One region of the Pseudomonas sp. PDM14 genome, then DNA from elsewhere that is predicted to be linked to it. Evidence: riboswitches for the same ligand, from Rfam matches in the RefSeq annotation. Region 1 holds a riboswitch; the other holds the start of a gene.

The links. A riboswitch is a leader RNA that binds a small molecule or an ion and turns the genes downstream of it on or off. The one in region 1 is predicted to bind cobalamin.
Region 2: linked by a shared signal. The riboswitch ahead of IB229_RS00945 (TonB-dependent receptor) and the one ahead of cobG (precorrin-3B synthase) in region 1 are both predicted to bind cobalamin.

What each region holds. Positions count from the first base shown of each region.
Region 1 is NZ_JACVAQ010000002.1:110,524-118,387, forward strand. It holds gene IB229_RS13195 (3-deoxy-7-phosphoheptulonate synthase) at 1-423, opposite strand, end outside; gene IB229_RS22045 (hypothetical protein) at 693-821, opposite strand; gene IB229_RS13200 (TIGR00730 family Rossman fold protein) at 894-1,472, opposite strand; gene IB229_RS13205 (ATP-binding protein) at 1,607-2,617, shown strand; gene IB229_RS13210 (vWA domain-containing protein) at 2,542-3,288, shown strand; gene IB229_RS13215 ((2Fe-2S) ferredoxin domain-containing protein) at 3,295-4,011, opposite strand; gene IB229_RS13220 (cobalt-precorrin-6A reductase) at 4,049-4,783, opposite strand; gene cbiE (precorrin-6y C5,15-methyltransferase (decarboxylating) subunit CbiE) at 4,780-6,000, opposite strand; cobalamin riboswitch at 6,064-6,410, shown strand; gene cobG (precorrin-3B synthase) at 6,501-7,838, shown strand; gene IB229_RS13235 (precorrin-8X methylmutase) at 7,835-7,864, shown strand, end outside.
Region 2 is NZ_JACVAQ010000001.1:231,403-239,266, forward strand. It holds gene IB229_RS00915 (glycoside hydrolase family 94 protein) at 1-1,398, shown strand, start outside; gene IB229_RS00920 (general stress protein CsbD) at 1,546-1,761, shown strand; gene IB229_RS00925 (hypothetical protein) at 1,780-1,980, shown strand; gene IB229_RS00930 (diguanylate cyclase domain-containing protein) at 1,977-2,864, shown strand; gene IB229_RS00935 (hypothetical protein) at 2,952-3,578, shown strand; gene IB229_RS00940 (glyoxalase superfamily protein) at 3,764-4,297, shown strand; cobalamin riboswitch at 4,434-4,780, shown strand; gene IB229_RS00945 (TonB-dependent receptor) at 4,941-7,079, shown strand; gene IB229_RS00950 (ABC transporter ATP-binding protein) at 7,178-7,864, shown strand, end outside.

The DNA.
Region 1 (7,864 bases):
TGACAGGCGCAGGCCTTCGGCCATGTCGCTGCTGCCATCCAGGTGCGGGTCGTAGACCAGGCCTTTCCAGCCCACGGTGGTGCGTGGTTTTTCGACGTAGGCGCGCATCACCAGCAACAGGCTGTCGTCCACGCGGCGGGCCAGTTCGGCCAGGCGTGTGGCGTATTCCAGGACGGCGCGTGGCTCGTGCAGTGAGCACGGGCCGACCACCACCAGCAGGCGTGAGTCGTGACCATCGAGAACATCGCGAATGGCCTGGCGCTGTTGCTGAACCTGACGGGCGAGGGTGGCGGTAAGCGGCAGCTGCTCGCGCAACTGGTCGGCGCTGGGCAGGGCGGTGGTCTGGCGCTGCGGGCGGCTAGGCGCCGGTGGCAGATCGCCGATGAGGGTGACGGGGGCGAGGGCGGTAACGGCTACGGACATGATCGGTTCCTTGGCCGGCGCGAGGGCTGTCGCGCGCGGCGTGCTATCTGGGGCGATGGGGTGTTCGACTGAGCAAGCGGGTGACGGCACTAAATCGCCAGTCGTAGCGGTAATAGGCGTAAGCGGTGGTGTAAGCGTTCATGGTTGATCCTCTGTGCGAGTGGCCCCTGCGGGCCGGAAAAAAACAAAACCCCCGGTCGGGAGGCCGACCGGGGGTTTCGAGAAACTGTCTGGTGGCGACCCTGTGCTGCTAGGGCGCCTGTGGGGTATCAGGCGCGCCTGTGGCTAAACCAATACCCATAAAAATAATCGGCGGCCACGGCCAATACCGCCTGCGCACGCGCCGCGACGCGCAGGGCATCGAGGTGGGTGGTCAGCAGGTGAGGGGTATGGGGCATGGCACGCTCCGATCAGGTTTTGGCACGTTAATTCATCGGCTGCAGGGCTTCAACCGCTAATTTCCCGCGGGCTCAGGTCTCGTCGCGCTGGATCCACTTGGCCACGCTTGGTGGCGTATAGGCGTGGATGGCGGCGAGCAGGCCGTCGATGGTGTCTTCGACGATCAGCATGTCGCGGTACACCGGCTTGACGAAGCCTTCCTCGACCAAGTGATCGAGAAAGCCGATCAGGCGATCGTAATAGCCGTCGGTATTGAGCAGTGCGCAGGGCTTGTGGTGATAGCCCAGCTGGGCCCAGGTCCAGACCTCGAACAGTTCCTCCAGGGTGCCGACACCGCCGGGCAGGGCGATGAAACCGTCGGACAACTCGGCCATCAGCGCTTTGCGCTGGTGCATGGAGTCGACGATGCGCAGGTCGTCGAGGGCGGTGTGCGCCACTTCCTTTTCCCACAGCGAGCGCGGGATCACGCCGATCACTTCGCCTTGTGCCTGCAGCGCCGCATTGGCCACGGCGCCCATCAGACCGACCGATGCGCCGCCGTAGACCAGGCCTATGCCGGCGTTGGCCAGGGCGCGGCCGAGCTGACTGGCAGCCTCGCCGTAGACGGCCTGGCGGCCGGAGCTGGAACCACAGAAAACACACAGACGCATGACGAATCTCCTTTGCGCGCATCGAGGGCGGCGACCTTAGCAGACCCTTCCCGGGCAGGACACACCGCGGCCGTTGCACTTTCGTCGTGGCCGCTGTTCTACAATGCCGCCTTCGTTTTCCGCCGGATGTCGCCATGACCAGCACTGCGCATTTCCCCCTCGCCGCCGTCGTCGCCGCCGACGACCTCAAGCTGGCGCTGTGCCTGGTGGCGGTCGATCCGGCGATTGGCGGCATCCTCATCGAGGGCCCGCGCGGCATGGCCAAGTCGACCCTGGCGCGTGGCGTGGCAGAGCTGCTGCCGAGCGGGCAATTCGTCACCCTGCCGCTGGGCGCCAGCGAGGAGCGCATCGTTGGCACGCTGGATCTGGATGCGGCACTGGGCGAAGGTCGCGCGCAGTTCTCGCCCGGCCTGCTGAGCCGTGCCGATGGCGGGGTGCTCTATGTCGATGAGGTCAATCTGCTGCCCGACCACCTGGTCGACCTGTTGCTGGATGCGGCGGCCAGCGGGGTAAACCATGTCGAGCGCGACGGTATTTCCCATCGGCACAGCGCGCGCTTCGTGCTGATCGGCACCATGAACGGCGAGGAGGGCGAACTGCGCCCGCAACTGCTCGACCGCTTCGGCCTCAACCTGGCGCTCGATGGCCAGCCGCAACCGGCCCTGCGTGCCGAGATCGTGCGCCGCCGTCTGGCCTTCGACGCGGACCCGCAGGCGTTCCTGCAGCAATGGGCCGGTGCCCAGGACGAGCTGCGCAGCCGCTGCCAGGCCGCGCGTGATCTGCTGCCTAGCATCGCCCTGGATGACGCGACGCTGAACGCGATCAGCCAGCGCTGCTTCGACGCCGGCGTCGACGGCCTGCGCGCCGACCTGGTCTGGCTGCGCGCCGCGCGCGCCCATGCCGCCTGGCGCGGCTCGGCGCAGATTGAAAACCTCGACATCGAGGCGGTCGCCGATTTCGTCCTGCGCCATCGCCGCCGTCACGCTTCGCCACCTGCCGCGCAGCCACCTCAGTCGCAGCCGAACCAGGCCGCTCCTGGCGAAACCGTGCAATCGAATCCTGATGGTCAATGGGGCGAGCTGCCGGCGCAACCGCAGGCGGCAGGCGAGCGGCGCGAGCCGCCACGCTGGGCAAAAAAGCCCTGAGCATCCGCCCGCGCCAGCCCCAGGGCGCGGATGCCAGACCTCGACCGGGCAGCCTGATCGGCGGACGCAGTGGCGCCAGCCGCAGCGGCCGGCTGGGCGCCGTCGACTGGCCGGCGAGCCTGCTCAAGGGCCGCCCGCGCAGCGTGCGTGAGCTGCTGCGGCGCCCGCGCAGCGCACAAGCGGATGAACTCTGGCTGGTGATCGTCGACGCCTCGGCCTCGACCCGCCGGCAGGGTGCGCTGAGCCAGGCCAAGGGCCTACTGGCCAGCGTCTTCGACCAGGCCTATCGGCAACGCGTGCGACTGGCCGTGCTGGCGGCCAGCGGTCAGGACGCGACCTGGCGCTGGCAGGGGCAGAAGGCCTCCACTGCGCTGAACGACTGGCTGCAGGATCTGGGTGCCGGTGGCGGCACACCGCTGATCGAAGCGCTACAGCAGGCTTCCGACTGGCTGCTGCGCCGCCAGCGCCTGAAACCCGCCGAAAACCAGCGCCTGCTGGTGCTCACCGATGGCCGCTTGCATGACTGGCCGGCGCTGTTGCCGGCTGCCTGCCCGGCGCTGTTGGTGGACATCGAGTGCGCGCCGATCCGCCTGGGCCGTGCGCAACGCCTGGCTGCCGAGCTGGGGGCCGAATACCAGCATATCGAGGAGATGGCGCTGCAGTCCCGCTGAGCGGGTTCAGCCGCGACGCATGATCAGCTCGGGCACCTCGCGCCCGGCGACGAACTGCTCCTGCACCAGGCGCTGCACATCGGCTTCGCTGGCGATCTGATACCAGGCGCCCGGCGGGTAGACGCTTAGGGTCGGGCCCTGGTCGCAGGGGAATTGGCACTGGGTGCGGGTGATGTGCACGCCACCCGCGCACTCCAGCTTGCCCGCCGCTTTCAATTGTTCGCGTAGCGCCTTCCACAACGGCAGCGCGCCGCGACGGGTGCAGCGCGGGCCGTTGCACAGCAACACGCGGTACTGGTGCTCGGGGATGCAGGACCAGGCGTGGGCATCGGGGAGGACGGGCACGTCGACGCAGCCAAGGTGCTTGTCGCGCTGCTCGATCAGCGCACCGATCGCGTCGAGCGCCTCGCTGTTGCCGCGGGCCACGAACAGTCGATTCGCCTGTTCGCCACCGATGCTCTGCAGTTCGCTGCGCAGCCAGTCCAGGTACGGGCTGCTGCTGTTCGGATCGAGGTCGATCAGCAGCAGCGGCAACTCGCCAGCGGCGACACAGGCGCGTACCTGTTGCCAGAGATCGGCGAAGCCCTCGCTGGTATCGACGATATCCGCCAGGGCTTCGGGGCCACGCAGGGCAATCAGCTGGCGCTGGAACAGGTCGGCGTAGGAGCCACGCTGCAGGTCAGGGCCGACGAGCAGCGTGCGGGCGTAAGGTGAGGCGGGCATGGCGGTTCCGTGTACGGCAAGGAAAGCGGCCGGCAGTTTACCCGAGCCCGCCGGGCAAGGCTTGCAGTGCCTGCCACAGCGCCTCGCCGGTGCTGAATTCGCGCGCCACCGCAGGCAGTGTCGGGCGCGCCAGTATCAGCACCGGCAGGCCGCGCTCGCGAGCCACCTGCAGCTTGGCCTCGGTGGCGCTACCGCCGCTGTTCTTGCTGATCAGCACATCGAAATTTTCCGCGGCGAACAGCGCGCGTTCACGCTCCAGGCTGAATGGGCCGCGGTCGCCGATCACACGTGCTCGGACGTTGCCAGGATGCTCGTCGAGCATGCGTACGGTCCAGAACTGCCCGGCCGGGATCTCGTCGAGGTGCTGCAGCGGTTCGCGGCCGAGGGTGAAGAACGGCCGCTGAAAGAGGCCGAGCGCGGTGCTCAGTTCGGCCCAGTCGGCCACTTCGCGCCAGTCATCCCCGGCGCCAGCCTGCCAGCCGGGGCGGCGCAGCGCCCAGCAGGGGATGCCGGTTTGTTCGGCGGCGCGGGCGGCGTTGGCGCTGATCTGCGCGGCATAGGGATGGGTGACGTCAAGCAGCAGGTCGATGCCCTGTTCGCGGATGAAGGCGGCCAGGCCCGCAGCGCCGCCGAAGCCGCCAACACGCACCTGGCAGGTCAGGTCACTGGGCACTTTGCCCAGCCCGGCGAGGCTGTAGATATGCGGCGGGCCAAGGCGACGGGCGATGGCCAGGGCATCGCCGACGCCACCGAGCAGGAGGAGGCGTGTCATGCCGGCACGGCGCTCGCAGGCTTGTGCAGTTCCAGCAGGGTGATCGGCAGGGCGCTGCGCCAGGTGTCGAAGCCGCCCAGCGGCTGCGCCTGGGCCACGGCGATGCGGGTCAGTTCGCCACCGTGGGTTTCGCGCCAGGCGACCAGCACCGCTTCGCTCTGCAGGGTGACGGCGTTGGCGATCAGCCGGCCACCGGGCTTTAGCTGCTGCCAGCAGTGTTCGAGCACGCCGGCAATGGTCACGCCGCCGCCGATGAAGATCGCCTCGGGGCGTTCGAGGCCGTGCAGTGCCTCGGGTGCGGCGCCGCATACCAGGTGCAGGGCGGGCACGCCAAGGGCGTCGCGGTTGTGCTGGATCAGTTGCTGCCGACTGTTGTCGGCTTCGATGGCGATGGCGCGGCAGCTGGGGTGCGCACGCATCCACTCGATGCCGATGGAGCCGCAGCCGGCGCCGACATCCCACAGCAGCTCGCCGGGCCGAGGCGCCAGGCGGGCGAGGGTGATGGCGCGCACGTCACGCTTGGTCAGCTGGCCATCGTGGCGGTAGGCGTCGTCGGGCAGGCCGCAGGTCAGCGGCAGGTGAGTGGCATCGGCATCGGCCAGGCATTCCACCGCCAGCAGGTTGAGCGCCGCGGCTTCGTTGAGCGCCCAGTCCTGGGCCAGGCCATCGATGCGCCGCTCCAGCGGGCCGCCGAGGTGTTCGAGCACGGTCAGGCGGCTGGGGCCGAAACCGCGTTCGCGCAGCAGCGTGGCAATGGCGGCGGGGCTGCTGCCGTCGTTGCATAGAATCAGCAAGCGCTGGCCCGCGTGGATGTGTGCATGCAACGCTGCCAGCGGGCGGGCCACTACCGAGAGCAGGCTGACCTCCTGCAACGGCCAGCCGAGGCGCGCAGCCGCCAGCGAATAGGAGGAGGGTGCGGGCAGGACCAACAGCTCGTCCGTCGGTATCTGCCGCGCCAGGCTGGCGCCGACGCCGAACAGCATCGGATCGCCGCTGGCCAACACACAGACCGGCGTGCCGCGGTGCTCCAGCACGGGCGCCAGGCTGAACGGGCTGGGCCAGGCCTGGCGTGGTGCGCGAATACAGAGAGGCAACAGGTCGAGCTGGCGCGGTGCGCCGACGATCCTCGCGGCGCCCAGCAGCGCGCGCCGCGCGGCCTTGCCTAGCCCGGCATAGCCGTCTTCACCGATTCCCACCACCGTCAGCCACTGCGCCATGCGCCTTCCTCACTGTAAAACCCGTGCGACGAGCAGGCTTGTCGCTGCGCCGGACAAAGCGGGCATAATAGCGCCTTCGTCGGTGCCTGATGGGTTCGCCCGCAGGCCGAAGAGGGAATACGGAGGAGGCGTCGCTTCCAACCGTGGCTGCCCCCGCAACTGTAAGCAGCGAGTCGTTCCGCGCAGATACCACAGAGAACCCTGTTTCGGATTTCTTGAACTAGAGCCAGGCAAGGCGAAACCAGGCGAAGAAGCGCAATTTACGAGGTGTAAATGAGCATTCTGAGCCTGATTTCAACGCAGCCTGGCCGACGATCAAGGGATTCGAGACGGGTTCTGAGCAATCGGGAAGGTGGTGGAACGATCTTGACCTGCCAGCCAGGAGACCTGCCGACGACGCTGTCGCGAGTGCCAACATCGGGCGGGGTGTACCGATGCCGCAGTACCTGTCTGTTCGGGTGCTGCTGGTCCGGTCGCCGCGCCTTGCTTCTGGTGACCCTTTGAACGAATTGCCCGCCATCGCCGACCTGCCCGTGCCACGCCCTTCGGCGTGCCCCGGGCTGCTGCGCATCGTCGCGGCACTGGACGGCGGCGTCTGCCGGGTCAAGTTGCCCTGCGGCGTGCTCAGCAGCGCCCAGGCCCGCGCTATCGCCAGTGCCGCGCAGGCCTGCGCCAGCGGTGTGCTGGAACTGACCAACCGCAGCAACCTGCAGGTCCGTGGCGTGCGCAGCGACCAGGCGGATCGGCTGATCGCGGCCCTGCTCGACGCCGGCCTCGGCCCGCGCACCCTGGGTGCGGACGATGTGCGCAACCTGCTGGTCAGCCCGGCGGCCGGCCTTGATCCGGCTGCACACCTCGATGTGCGCCCTCTGGCCGAGCAGATCCTCGATCTGCTGCAGGACACGCCGGCGTTCCACGGCCTGTCGCCCAAATTCGCCCTGCAACTCGACGGTGGCGAAGCCCTGAACATGCTCGAACACCCGCATGACCTGTGGCTGAGCGCAGTGCCGGGTGATGACGCCGCACTGGCCTTCGGCCTGGCAGGCAGGCCGCTGGATGCACCATTGGCGCGGGTGCCGCGCGAGCATGCCGTGGCGCTGGTCGAGGCGGTGCTGCAGCTGTTCCTCGATATCGCGAGCGACGAGCAGGTGCGCATGCGTCAGCTGCTGGGCAGCCTCGCGGCCGAGGATTTTCTCGTGCAATTGCAGGCACGGCTGCCATTCGCCTTGCTGCCTGCACAGAGGGTTGCACGCGAGCCGGTGCTGACACGCCTACCGCTCGGCCTTCTCCCCCAGCGCCAAACCGGCCTGCAGATGCTGCTGGCCGCCAGCGACCTCGGGCGCATCGACGCCAGCCAACTGACGGCGCTGGCCGACATCGCCGAGCGTGATGGCGACGGCAGCCTGCGCCTGACGCCGTGGCAGGGCGTGCTGCTGCCGAACATTGCCAGTGACCGTGCGGCCGCCGTGCGTGCTGCCGTGGCCGCGCTGAGGTTGCGCGTGGATGCGGAAGAGCCGCTGACCCAGCTGGTCGCCTGCACGGGCTCCGCCGCCTGCATCAAGGGCCACGCCGATACCAAGGCCGACGCGCTGCGCCTGGCCGAACTGCTGCGCGCTGGTGGTGCACGGCCGCAGGTGCACCTGAGTGGCTGCGCTCGTTCGTGTTCCAGCGCACACACCGCCCCTTTCACCCTGCTGGCGCAGCCCGGTGGCCGCTACCAGCTGTACCAGCGCGCCCCCGGCGTGAGCGGCTTCGGCCGCCTGCTGGCTCCATCTCTCAGTATCGATGACGCTGGCGCCTGGTTCGCCGCGCAGTCCGAACCAGGAAAAACCGCATGATCGAGTACATCCGCGACGGCCAGGAA
Region 2 (7,864 bases), on a different contig from region 1:
TACCAGTCCGGCGGCGCCATCGGCTTTCGCGATCAGCTGCAGGACAGCATGGCCATGCTCCACGCCAGCCCGGCAGCCTGCCGCGACCACCTGCTGCTGTGCGCCGCGCACCAGTTCGTCGAAGGCGACGTGCAGCACTGGTGGCATCCACCGCTGAACCGTGGCGTGCGCACCGCCTGCTCCGACGACTACCTGTGGCTGCCGCTGGCCAGCAGCCGCTACGTGCGCCTGACCGCCGACCATGGCGTGCTCGACGAGCCGGTCGGCTACCTCGAAGGCCGCCTGCTCAACGCTGGCGAGGAGTCCTACTACGACCTGCCGCAGCGCTCGTCCCTGCAGGAAAGCCTCTACCAGCACTGCGTGCGCGCCATCGAGCGTGGCATGAGCCTGGGCGTCCACGGCCTGCCGCTGATCGGCTGCGGCGACTGGAACGACGGCATGAACCGCGTCGGCGAACAGGGGCGCGGCGAAAGCGTGTGGCTGGGCTTCTTCCTCTACGACGTGCTGCAACAGTTCGCCCCGATCGCCCGCCTGCAGCAGGACGATGTCTTCGCCCAGCGCTGCGACGCGCATGCCGCGGCGCTGCGCATCAGCCTCGAAGAACACGGCTGGGACGGAGCGTGGTACCGCCGCGCTTACTTCGACGACGGCACGCCACTGGGCTCCGCGGCCAACGAGGAGTGCCGCATCGACTCCATCGCACAGAGCTGGTCGGTGCTGTCCAACGCGGCCGGAGATGACCGCCGACGTACCGCCATGGACTCGCTGGAGCGACACCTGCTGCGCCGCGACGTCGGCCTGGTGCAGCTACTCGACCCACCCTTCGACAAGGGCGCACTCGACCCGGGCTACATCAAGGGTTACGTGCCTGGCGTACGCGAAAACGGTGGCCAGTACACCCACGCCGCGATCTGGGCGGGCATGGCCTTCGCCGCGCTCGGCGACAGTGTCCGCGCCTGGGAGCTGCTGCGCCTGATCAACCCGGTCAGCCACGGCGACGATGCCGCCATCGCCGTGTACAAGGCCGAGCCCTACGTGGTCGCAGCCGATGTCTATGGCGTGGCGCCACACGAAGGTCGCGGCGGCTGGAGCTGGTACACCGGCTCGGCGGGCTGGATGTACCGGCTGATCGTCGAATCGCTGCTCGGCGTGCAGCGCGAGGGCGCCCGTCTCACCCTGCAACCGGTACTACCGGAATATTGGCCGGGCTTCACCCTGCACTACCGCTTCGGCAGCACGGCGTACCGCATCGAGGTGACGCAGAGCCGCGAGCCGACACAGACCTTCCTGGACGGCGTATTACAGGTCGGCAGCGCAATCACCCTGGTTGACGACGGCGCGCCGCACCACGTGCAGATCCGCTGTCAACCGACGACCGCCCTGCCCTATGCGGCATAACGCACCGACCGCCTCGGGCTCACGTGCGAAGGTAATCGTACTGGGGCCTGATCCTGCCATGCGACACGCACGGTAGCTTCCGCCCCATTGTTTTTGTTGCCGCTGCAGCTACCTGGCCGTCGGCAGCCTGCACACAAGGAGTCACCCATGGCCCGGCCAATTGCCGACATCATCCAAGCCAACTGGCGCCAGCTCGCCAGCCTCGCCCGTGTGGTGTGGGACGAGCTGACCCTCGACGAGCTGATCAAATCCGGCGGCGATGCGCAGAAGCTCATCGGCCTGGTACAGACCCGCTACGACATGACACGCAGTGACGCGGAAAAACAGGTCATGAGCTTCTTCGAACGACATCGCACCACCTGATCATCGCGAGGTTCCAGCATGCTCTGCGCCTATTTCGTGGTTGCCCGTGAATCCGGCAACATCATTCGTGTCATCCGGCGCAGCAGCCCGCCCGACGACAGCGCCACGGTCACCAACGTCTACGCCGCCTGCTCCAGCCTGCATCACTACGAGACGCTGTACGAGAGCGGCCAGGACCTGATCAGCCTGAAGAGCGTGTCGCAGGGCTGGGCCGCATGAAAGCGGTCGCCCAGAGCCTGCTGATCAAGGCACTGGAGTCCGCGACCAACGCCATTCTGATCAGCGACCACGCCGGCACCATCGTCTGGGTCAACCAGGCGGCCCTGGACATGGGTGGCTATGCGCACAGCGAGATGATCGGGCACAACCCGATGCACCAGGAAACCGAGCGCATCCACCAGGAGCGCTACCAGGACATGTGGCAGACGCTGCTCACCGGCAAGCCCTGGCACGGTGAACTGCAGGCCCTGTGCAAGGATGGCAGCCGTTGCCGGGTCAATCAGGTGGTGACACCGCTGCTCGATGACCGTGGCACCATCACCCATTTCATCACCATTCAGCACAGCTTCGCGGTGGTCGAGGAAGACCACGCGGAAATGCGCAGGCTGGCCTACCACGATGACCTCACCGGCCTGCCCAACCGCGCGCTGTTCATCGACCTGGTGCACCAGGCCATCCAGCACGCAGCGCTGCACCACAAGCAGTTGGCGGTGATGTTCATCGACCTCGACCAGTTCAAGATCGTCAACGACACCCTCGGCCACGCCTGCGGCGACAAGCTGCTGGTCGCCGTCGCCGAGCGGCTGAGCCGCGCCGTGCGCCGCTCCGACGTAGTGGCGCGACTGAGCGGCGACGAGTTCGCCATCCTCATCAGCAACCTCGATCAGGCCAGCATCGCCGACACCCTGGCACAGCAACTGATCGCCAGCATCGACCGCCTGTTTCGCATCGACGAACACCAGATCGCCACGCACATCAGTGTCGGTATCAGTTTCTATCCGCGTGACGGCCACTCCTTCGAGGGCCTGATCACCCGTGCCGACGCTGCCATGTACTGCGCCAAGGCGGCCGGCGGTGGCGAGGTGCGCGTCAGCCAGTGGTAAAACGCGGGCGCGTTCAGGGTCGATTCGCCGCGCGCATGCAGGTATCGTCTGCGTCTTCGCCCGATCCGCCAGGAAAGCCCCCGCTCCATGAGTCAGCCAGCCGTTCGTACCGCCCTTCTCGCCGTCCTGTTGGCAAGCGCCGCCCCCGTCCTGGCCAAGGTCGAGATCGAGGCCGTGCAGCACAAGAGCATCGGCCCGATGCTGGTGGCCAAGGTCTCCGAGGACATCGCCCCCGGTGATTACGAGGTGCTGATGAAGGGCATCATGGCCAACCCCGGCACCTTCGCGCAGAAGGTGGTGATGCTCGACAGCATCGGTGGCAGCGTGCCGGAAGCCATCCGCATGGGCCGCCTGCTGCGCGAAACCGATTTCGACACCCTGGTGCCCTCCACCGGCGTGTGCCAGGGCACCTGCGTCTACCTGCTGGCGGCCGGACGCAAGAAGACCGTGCGCGGGCATGTCGGTATCCACCGGCCGTACTACGCCAACGGAGATTCGGCCCAGGGCGAGGCGCGCTATAACGGCGTGCGCTACAACGCTGCGGCCTACCTGCGTGAGATGAACGTGCCAAGCACCCTGATCGAGGAGATGAACCGTATCGACCCGCGGCAGATGCGCGTGCTCAGCCCGGCCGAGCTGGCGCGTTTTCGCCTCAGCTCACCGACCGTCTCCGCGCCAGCACCAGTGGCAGCCCCGGCACCCGCCAAGAAGTAACCATTGCCCCGAGCGGCGCCTGCCGTTAGCATCGCCAGCCAAGGCCGATGCTGCCTGCCGCTCGCACCCTACGGGGTTTGGTGAAAGCATCGTTTCCCGACTTCGCCCCTTTCCATCTCGATTGGCGAACGCCTCAGCAACGCGAGCACTGACCCGCACTTTCGCCAGCAGAAGGATGGATACGCATGCGCGAACTCCCCGACGCCAAGGCCATGGCCAAGGCACTCAGAAACACCCTCAAGCACCAGCAGATCGACATCAGCCACAGCCAGGCGCTGGAACTGGTCGCCGCCCAACTCGGCTACGCCAACTGGAACGTCCTCGCGGCCAAGCTCGCCAGCGCCGAGGCCGATGGCATCCATTTCGCGCAGACGGCGCCGATCTTCCGCATCTTCGATGAAGCCAAGGCGCGGGAATTCTATGTCGACTTCCTCGGCTTCAACCTCGACTGGGAACACCGCTTCGGCGACAACTTTCCGCTGTACTGCCAGGTGTCGCGCGCCGGTCTGGTCCTGCACCTGAGCGGTCACCACGGCGACGCCAGCCCCGGCTCGACCGCCTACATCACCATGCATGGCGTCGAGCGCTTCCAGCAGGAACTGGCCGGCAAGGACTACACCTACATGAAGCCCGGCATCGAAGCGCTGCCGTGGGGCAAACAGGTGACCGTGACCGACCCGTTCAGCAACCGTATCCGCTTCTGCGAGCCGGACGACTGACCGCACTTCCCCTTGACTGACCGGCATGGCACGCGGCGAACGTACTGTTCGCCGCGCGTTTTCCTGCGCCTGCAATTCGCGTCTCGGCAAAACCGTTAACAATTCAACGCGTTGACTCGATTCATCATCGGTGGTCAGATGCGCGCCTGTTTCAGGTGCCCCCTGCCGCCGTGCTTGGGGTGAAACGGGAAACCGGTGCGTCCTTAGCACCTGTTCACGATCTCCTGCCCGTCGGCCAAACAGCGTTAAAAACGTCCTCGGAATGCTCATTTACAGTTCGTAAACTGCGCTTCCTCGGCCATTTTTGCCTCGTTTGGCTCTAGTTCAGAAGATCGTGAACAGGTTCTTAGGGACTAGTCCGGTGCTGCCCCCGCAACGGTAAGCGAGCGAACCATTCGACAGACCACTGTGCCTCGGCATGGGAAGGTGAATGGTTCATGACCCTCGCAAGCCCGGAGACCGGCCTGAACAGGTTGTGCGAAAACCACTGCGCTCGTACGCGCCGTTTTCACGCAGCCTGAAGCATTGTTTGGCAAACCCGCGGTGGGCGGGCGCAGGCCGGTTTCCGTGGGCGCGTGCGCCTGCGATTCCCTATGCGTTGTTCCCTCCGGGATTCATTCATTCCTGTTTCGAGTGGAACGACATGTCCCGTATCTCCCCTAGCAAAACCCTTTCCGGCAAAGCCCTGCGCGCGAGCCTGGCACCCTGCCTGCTCTTCGCCCTGCCGCTGCACGCCGCAGACGACGACACGGCCCTGGCCCTGCCCTCCACGGCCATCACCGAGACGGTAGACCAGCCCGAGCAACCCGACCTGCACACGCCGACCACCACCGGCTCGCGCCTCAACCTCAGCGCCCTGCAGACCCCGGCCAGCGTCACCAGCATCGGCGCCGAGCAGATCCAGAGCCGCAACAACGCCACCGTGCAGGACGCAGTCACCCGCTCGCCGGGCATCACCTTCGTCGGCTCGCCGGGCAACGGCGGCACGGCGCTGTCGGCCCGCGGTTTCAGCGGCCACAGCTCGACCATGCAGCTGTTCGACGGCACCCGCCTGTACGTCGGCGCGGGCACCGTGACGTTCCCGATCGACACCTGGTCGGTCGAGCGCATCGACATCCTCCGCGGCCCGGCCTCGGTGCTGTACGGCGAAGGTGCCACCGGCGCCGTAGTCAACGTGGTGCCGAAGAAGCCCTTCGCAGGCGAGATCCGCAATCGCCTGCGCCTGGGCTACGGCTCCGATGACCGCCGCCAGGGCGCGCTCGACAGTGGCGGCTCGCTGAGCGACAGCCTCAGCTACCGCTTCAACATCAACCAGCAGGCCAGCAACGGCTGGGTCGACCGTGGCGACTCGGAAAGCCTGGCGATCAGCGCCGCCCTGCGCTGGGAGGCCAGCGACGACCTCAGCTTCACCTTCTCCCACGACTACGGCGACCTGCAGCCACAGCAGTACTTCGGCACCCCGCTGGTAGACGGTCGCTACCGCGAGAGCCTGCGTGAGCACAACTACAACGTCGACAACGCCACCGTGCACTACAACGACCAGTCGACCCGCCTGGTCACCGACTGGCGCATCAGCGACAACATCACCGCCAGCAACCAGCTGTACTTCCTCAAGACCCAGCGCCGCTGGCGCAACGCGGAAACCTATACCTGGCAGCCCGGCGACGTGGTAGACCGCAGCGACTTCATCAGCATCAAGCACACCCAGGAACAGCTCGGCGACCGCCAGAGCTTCACCTTCGAGCATTCGCTGTTCGGCCTCGACAGCCGTACCGTGGTCGGCGCCGACTACAACTCGATCCGCTTCGTGCGCAAGCACGACTTCGGCAACACCTACGGCGACAGCGTACCGCTGGGCCAGTCCGGCGGTGGTGGCTACGTCAGCAACGACCCGTACCGTTCGCGCGACGGCAGCCAGGCGCGGCAGTTCTCGCTGTTCGCGGAGAACCGCACCCAGCTCACCGAGCAACTCTCGCTGGTCACCGGCGTGCGCCGCGACCAGGTGCACCTGGACCGTACCGATATCCCTAACGACATCCGCAGCGACCGCAGCCTGACCGGCAACAACTGGCGCGCCGGCCTGGTGTTCGCGGTCAACGACGACCTTTCCGTCTATGGCCAGCACGCTACCAGCACCGAGGGCGTGAACAACCTGCTGACCCTCAATGCCAGCCAGCAGCAATGGGATCTGACCGAAGCCAAGCAGAATGAAATCGGTATCAAGCAGCAGTTTCTCGATGACCGTGGCGAGTGGACCCTGGCCGCCTACCACATCGTCAAGAAGAAGCTGCTGAGCACCGACCCGGCCAACCCGACCGTGCAACAGCAGATCGGCCAGCAATCCTCGGACGGTATCGAGGCGACCCTGGAGCTGAGCCTGCCGTACGCCATCCAGCTGTCCGCCAACGCCGCTTTCGTGCGTGCCGAGTTCGACGAGTTCGCCAGCGGCGCCAACGACTACCAGGGCAACCGCCCGACCAACGTGCCGCGTCGCTCGGCCAACCTGTGGCTGAGCAAGGCCTTCGCCGAGCGCGTCACCGCTGGTGCCGGCGTGCGTTACGTCGACAAGCGCTACGCCGACAACGCCAACGACAGCGAGCTGCCGAGCTACACCGTGGTCGACGCCACCCTCGACTGGCACGTGCAGCCGGACGTGACGCTGGGCCTGCAACTGAACAACCTGTTCGACCGCCAGTACGCCAGCACCTCGAGCAACAACGGGGCGCAGTGGTACCTGGGCGATCCGCGCTCGTTCTTCGTCACGGCCGACTACCGCTTCTAAACCAGGCGCCTGCGCTCGATGCGCAGGCGCACCAGGGCGCCGCATTCATGGCAGATACCGCCTGTGGCGCCTTCACCTGATGAACCCGCGAACTGACCATGTCCACCCTGCACCTCGACCACCTGGCCTGGGCCACCGACACCCACCGCTGGCTGCTGCGCGACATCGACCTGCATGTCGCCCAGGGCGAGTTCGTCGGCCTGATCGGCCCCAACGGCAGCGGCAAGACCAGCCTGCTGCGCTGTGCCTACCGCTTCAGCCAACCGGCCAGCGGCCAGGTGCGGCTGGATGATCACGACCTCTGGCGACAGAGCCCGCGCTGGAGCGCACAGCGTATCGCCGTGGTGCTGCAGGAGTTTCCCCAGGAGTTCGGCCTCAGCGTGCGCGACGTGGTCGCCATGGGCCGCACCCCTCACAAAGGTCTGTTCGACGGCGATACCCTCGAAGACGCCGAGCTGATCGCGCAGGTGTTACGCCGCCTCGGCCTGGACAGCCTCGCCGAGCACGCCTTCGCCACCCTCTCCGGCGGCGAGAAACAGCGCGTGTTGCTGGCCCGCGCCCTGGTGCAACAGCCGGGGTTGCTGATTCTCGACGAGCCGACCAACCACCTTGACCCGCGCTACCAGCTGGAGCTGCTGCAGCACCTGCGCGGCCTGGGCCTGAGCACGCTGGCGAGCTTCCACGACCTGAACCTGGCGGCGGCGTTCTGCGACCGCCTGTATGTCCTCGCCGACGGCCGACTGGTCGCCAGCGGCACGCCGGACGAGGTCCTCAGCGCCGAGCTG